One region of the Paenibacillus sp. FSL L8-0641 genome, then DNA from elsewhere that is predicted to be linked to it. Evidence: a T-box and tRNA genes for the amino acid it is inferred to sense, from the RefSeq annotation. Region 1 holds a T-box; the other holds one or more tRNA genes.
What was found. A T-box is a leader RNA that pairs with one kind of tRNA and senses whether it is charged. The one in region 1 lies ahead of argS (arginine--tRNA ligase), so its partner is inferred to be a tRNA-Arg.
Positions count from the first base shown of each region.

Region 2: it has a tRNA-Arg gene. The T-box ahead of argS (arginine--tRNA ligase) is inferred to sense a tRNA for this amino acid. The anticodon was not compared.

Region 1 is NZ_JBBOUW010000001.1:2,275,858-2,279,048, reverse strand. It holds gene argS (arginine--tRNA ligase) at 1-1,288, opposite strand, end outside; T-box leader at 1,351-1,607, opposite strand; gene MKY16_RS10415 (four-helix bundle copper-binding protein) at 1,685-2,014, opposite strand; gene MKY16_RS10410 (MogA/MoaB family molybdenum cofactor biosynthesis protein) at 2,276-2,791, shown strand; gene MKY16_RS10405 (nicotinate phosphoribosyltransferase) at 2,858-3,191, opposite strand, start outside.
Region 2 is NZ_JBBOUW010000001.1:212,315-215,505, reverse strand. It holds gene gap (type I glyceraldehyde-3-phosphate dehydrogenase) at 1-499, opposite strand, end outside; gene MKY16_RS00950 (sugar-binding transcriptional regulator) at 594-1,631, opposite strand; tRNA gene MKY16_RS00945 (tRNA-Arg) at 1,901-1,975, shown strand; gene clpP (ATP-dependent Clp endopeptidase proteolytic subunit ClpP) at 2,186-2,782, shown strand; gene MKY16_RS00935 (PdaC/SigV domain-containing protein) at 2,910-3,191, opposite strand, start outside.

The DNA.
Region 1 (3,191 bases):
AAAAGTCCACTTCATTCAGCCGGTTGTTTTTTAAATCACCAAAAATAATCGCCCCGATGCCAACGTCCTCCGCTATTGCCTGTTGTTCCTGTAAACCAGGGTTCTTCTGAGTAATGATGCCTTGAGCACGCGCTACAGCTTCATCCAGCACCTCCTCCAGCTTCACAACCTTGCCACGTCTTGTGGACATTTTCTTACCCGCAAACCGCATTAATCCAAACGGCACATGCTCACATTGCTCCGCCCATGCCTCCCCTGCATGCTTCAGCACCGCAAACACCTGCTGGAAATGCAACTTCTGTTCTCCACCAACGACGTACAGCAAACGATCAGCCTTCATCACTTCATGACGATAAATCGCTGTTGCCAGATCACGTGTCGGATAAATGGTGGTTCCATCCTTTTTCAGAATAAGACACGGAGGCAGTTCCTCGTCTTCCAGGCGAACTACGAGCGCCCCATCACTTTCCTCCAACAATCCTTTTGCTCTTAATTGATCAATAACTGCCTGCATCTTATCATTGTAAAAACTTTCTCCCAGCACATGGTCAAATGCAATGTTTAGACGCTGGTACATACGATCAAATTCACCCAGACTGATTTCAACAAAAAACTCCCATAGTTGTCGAGCCTCCGCATCCCCATGTTCCAAACGTCGGAACCACTCGCGCCCTTCATCCTCCAAAGTCGGATCATGATCGGCCTCCTGATGAAAACGCACATATAGCTTTAGCGATTCACCAATCGGATCATGTTGTAACTGCTCCTCATTTCCCCATCTTTTATAGGCCGCAATTTGCTTACCAAACTGTGTTCCCCAATCCCCAAGATGATTCACACTAATAGGTACATAACCTGTTTCACCAAGTATGCGATACAAGGCAGCACCGATAACCGTAGAGCGAAGATGACCGATACCAAACGGTTTGGCAATATTAGGCGAGGACATATCAATAACTACCCGCTGCCCGTTCCCGATATTAGGCCTGAGGAAATCAGCCTTGCTCAATTCAGCAAGCATAAGCGGAATATGAACCGATCGATCCAAGGTTATGTTTACATAGGCACCCGATGCTGAAGCGGTTAAACCTTCTTTATGGCCTACTAGTTCCGCCAATTCCAGTGCAATGTGCTGCGGAGACTTTCGAAACTTTTTAGCCAGCATAAAACAGGGAAACGCCACATCTCCCCATTCAGGCTGCGGAGGCACCTCAAATAAAGATAAAATTTCTTTTTCCTCCAAGCCCGTATGGGCTAATATCGCTTGAGCAGCAATCCTCATTAACATGATGATCTCTCTCCTTCTTTTTATAGAATCTAACAAAAAAAGCCCCCGCCTCTTGAAATCATTCAAGAGACGAGAACTTCAATATCCCGCGGTACCACTCTTCGTAAATCGGTTGTGCAGCTAAAGCTAACTACACAAATCGCGATTTCACTCCAATGACTAATAACGGTGTCTGCCGGGCTGATCTACTAGAAGTTCTGCTCGTTGGATCAACCGTCTCCCGGGTGCGCTTCACATCGGACCTCATACCGGCTTCCACCTCTTCCGGCTCGCTGTAATGATACGGCTCAGCTGCTACTTTCCCGTTCCGTGACGTTAATTCCATTCATTATACAAACCTATTCAGTAGAAAGCAACCTATTATTTCCTCTTCAGGCACTAGTTCCATATATGTAATTACACTGCCACCAATTGGCGGCATGCCTGAACGCAACGACGGCAGGCTTCTGCACAATGTTTACAATGATCATGGGAATGCTTGCTGCATTCAGCAGCACATACCTCACAGGCCTTGGCGCATAGCTCACAGATTTGCTCGGCAAAATCCGTTCCACGCTGCATCATTTGAGCAGCAAATCCGCATATTTCTGCACATTCCCTACTCACTCGAATACATTCACGCAGCATAGCTAAATCATATTCCTTCAAACTCGCTACGTAACATACATTGCAAGCGTTCATACATTCCAGGCAAGCATCCACGCATTGTTGGTATGAATGATTCATATTACATTACCTCCCAGTTGTTGACCCTGCTGTACTATTACCCACTGTCCCTTGAGGTTAATCATTTGATGTGCGCGCTTTCAATAAAACAAGACAATACAATCCCGACTTATGTAAGGAAGTGTACTATATTCCAGTGTGCAAATGCAAGGATATTAATCACATGGATTTTTAGCCCCTGTTTCTGACTTGCATACGCTCAGTCATTGCTCTATTGTAAAAAGTGTATGTCTAACCACCGATCAAGGAGTGAACATTTTAATGAATATGTCTTCTGTAGAGGAACACCGTCAGGAATCCCCCCAACAAGTGAATTGCATGGTCGTGACTGTCTCGGACACACGCACCGTGGAAACAGATACTGGGGGACGACTGCTCATGGATCTACTAGAAACCAATGGATATACAGTTGTTCGATATGTCATCGTCAAGGATGACTACGAAGGTATTCAGCAGTTAGTATCCGAAGCAGCGGCACAGGATGACATCGAGGCTGTTCTTTTGACAGGTGGTACCGGTATTTCTCCACGTGATACTACTTATGAAGCTGTCTCCTCTCTACTGGATAAGGAACTACCTGGCTTTGGGGAAATCTTCCGTTATTTAAGCTATGCTGAGGACATTGGTTCAGCAGCTATCTTAAGCCGGGCTGTAGCTGGCACTGTGGGTCAGACAGCTGTATTTTCTATGCCTGGCTCACGCGGAGCCGTTCGTTTGGCAATGGAACGCATTATTGTCCCTGAGCTACGACATGTGATGAGAGAAATTTATAAATAAGCTCCTATTTCCTACATGCTCCAACACAAAGAGGCACCCCATGCATTCATGAGGTGCCTCTTCCAACTATTCTTTTTCTTCAACTTCGGGCTGCATATAGCTGTCGATCAGCTTTTGCTTTAGCTCCCATACCTTCTCGCTCAGATTTACACGATAAATTTCAGGGTTCAGCTTCCTCAAATATTCTGGCCAGAACAGTTTTAACTGTGAAGTATGGTAGGCACGAATTTCATCCAGCTCGGGAAGCTCATATACCTTCTGTCCATTTATAAAAATAGGCTCAAGCATCGGCACGGCTTCGTAATTTTCTACATACTTCTTCATATACGGATGCAAAGGGTTAAACAGCTTCAGGCGCTTACCATTACGCGGACGCTCTTCATCCGGAAAAGAAATATAA
Region 2 (3,191 bases), 2.1 Mb from region 1:
ATTTATCTTGCAGTGTTTTAGCCATAGGAGCCAGGCAGTTCGTTGTGCAAGAAGCACCAGAGATTACAGTTTCAGTTCCATCCAGAATTTCATGGTTTACGTTGTAAACGACAGTTTTCATGTCGCCAGTAGCTGGAGCGGAGATAACAACTTTTTTAGCGCCGCCTTTCAAATGTTTCTCAGCAGCTTCTTTAGTTGTGAAGAAACCTGTGCATTCCAGAACGATGTCTACACCCAGGTCTCCCCAAGGGAGTTCTTCAGGGTTGCGGTTAGCCAAAACTTTAACTTCTTTACCGTTTACTTTGAAGAAGCCATCATGTACTTCTACTTGTCCTTGGAAATTACCTTGTGTTGTATCATATTTCAACAAATGTGCCAACATTTTGGAATCTGTCAAGTCATTGATTGCTACTACTTCAATACCTTCCACGTTTTGAATCCGACGGAAAGCAAGGCGTCCAATACGTCCGAAACCATTAATACCAACTTTAACTGTCATGAGTGAGTTCCTCCCAAAGTTCGTTTAGTTTAGTTTTATATATTCAAGACAGACCCGAAAGCCTGTCAAGACAACACGATTCATAAATCCTATATTAATCATTTAAATAACGACTTACAATCTCAACAGCAGCGCCTTCGTCGGTGACTAGAATGTCTTCTTGCCCGAAACGCAGTACCGCATGAATAGCGGCCGCCTTGTTCTTGCCTCCAGCTACACCTAGAACCGTATCGGTACGCCTAATGTCCTCCAATCGGAGTCCAAGCGTCAGCATTCTGTGAACAACGACGCCATCTTCGTTAAAATAATAACCAAACGATTCGGCTACCGCCCCTTCACTGCTGATCTGGGCAAAGGTTTCGGGATCAAGTTTACGTCTATGTGCCATCGCTATGGCGTTGCCTATCCCGTGAATGATGATACGACTCTCGCGAATCAGGCTCAATATATCCTGAATGTTCGTATCTTCAAGCAAGGAGTTGTAAGCATGATTGCTGAGCAAATCCGGTACATGGAGCAGACGGTATTGAGCGCCGACCTTGCGAGCCATTGTGGAAGCAATTGTGTTGGCCTGCATTTCCATGCTTTCTCCCAAACCCCCGCGTGCCGGTACAAACCACCCACCCTTAAGGGGGCCATTAGAAGGCAATGCCAGTTGTTCCGCCACGTCTGCAATCGTCGTGCCACCTGTTACAGCGACCACATCCTCGTCGTCCATAACACTTAGCAACGCTTTTGCTCCAGCGCGCCCCAGCTCCTGCTTTGTTAACGGAGAAACATCCGAATCCCCTGGAACGACAACCACCTTCCTCAAACCATAGGCTTGACGAATCTGGTCCTCCAATTGGGACAGGCCGAACAAGTTGTTCGCAATCGGCTCCAGCTGTTCCAGCAGATCCAGTCCTGCTTTGCTCACCTTCATGCCTACACTCTCAATCTCAATTAGCCCCTGAGCTTTAAGAAGATCGGTTTCGGCGCGCAACACGCGCTCGGTCATGTTCAGTGAAGCTGCCAGTGTTCTGCGTCCAACAACATCGGACAGCATAATCTGATGCAGGATCGTGTACCTTTTTTTCAAAACATCCATGAGGTCGGGCAGAAGCTGCTTCTGTATTTCTAATATCTTTCGCATGCTTTCCACTCCCGCACACTTCTAAGTTCTGTCTCTAATGCTCTATCTCTAACTGGTCTTAAAACGTCCCGGGATAACTTTTTAAGTCCCACGTATATCTTAACCAATATTTGCTCCATATGCAAGTCTATCTGAACCTATATTTCTCAACCATTTGTCTGAATATGCGCATTTAATAAAAGCTTGCAATTCACTGCTGTATATCATATAATCATCTTTGTTTCCAATTAGCTGTTTAATTAGTTAGTTGTTTGCATTGAATCAACTATGCGCCCGTGGTCCAACGGATATGACGTAGGCCTCCGGAGCCTGAGATCGAGGTTCGATTCCTCGCGGGCGCGCCATTTTAAATGAACGCTTAAATGCTTCTATATAATGTTTTAACCAATAAGAGCGCTGAGGGCTCTTTTTTTTAATCATTAGTTTGACTTTCTTTGACTTTTTGTTTGAAATTGTTTATCATGTGGTTAATACGCTAACAGTTTATAAATAAGGGACGTGTACTCGGCATGTCCACCAAATCCACTAACGATATTTAAGGGAGGTTTTTTGACGTGAGCTATGTTCCTATGGTAGTAGAACAAAGTAACCGCGGCGAACGCGCCTATGACATTTATTCCAGACTGTTAAAGGATCGCATTATTTTGTTAGGCTCGGACGTCAATGACGTTGTAGCCAACTCTATAATTGCGCAAATGCTGTTTTTGGCTGCCGAAGATCCTGAAAAAGATATTCACTTGTATATTAACAGTCCTGGCGGTTCCATTACAGCTGGTATGGCCATTTTCGATACGATGCAATACATTAAACCTGATGTATCTACGATTTGTGTAGGTATGGCGGCTTCCATGGGCGCGTTCTTGCTGAATGCAGGCGCCAAAGGTAAACGTTTCGCTTTGCCAAACAGTGAAATTATGATTCACCAACCTCTGGGTGGTGCACAAGGCCAGGCAACGGATATCGAAATCCGCGCACGCCGCATTCTGAAAATGCGTGATAAACTGAACCGCATTCTCGCAGATCGCACAGGCCAACCACTGGAACGTATTGAAAAAGATACAGACCGTGACTACTTCATGTCTGCTGATGATGCCAAAGAATACGGTATTATTGATAAAGTGCTAACTAGCTCCTCTCCAGAAGGTGTATAAGAGAAAAAATTTGCCTCTCAATAGCTGGTAAATGAAAAAGCTGCTCCGGATGTTATTATCCGGTAGGCAGCTTTTTTGCTTTATTGTTTTTTAGAGTATAGACAGTCCAACTTACTCATTTCTACTATTAAATCTGTCCCGCAAAAGGCTTTCCGCCTTGAGGCAGCAGTTGACCGAACGAGTAGGTAAACTCCGGAATTCCATACGCGTATGGCGCATAATCATACAAATCAAACACGATTGTTACTCCACTGTTCGTCACATAAAAATTCTGATCTGCCGCCAACTCTTTAAATTTACCGAATCCTTCACCAGCCTGAAGCGCATCGATTTTTTTCTTCAAATCAGCATTGAGGAACTTTTTGTAATTTGGATTCGCCTTCAATACGTCAGACAACTGCAGCAGTTT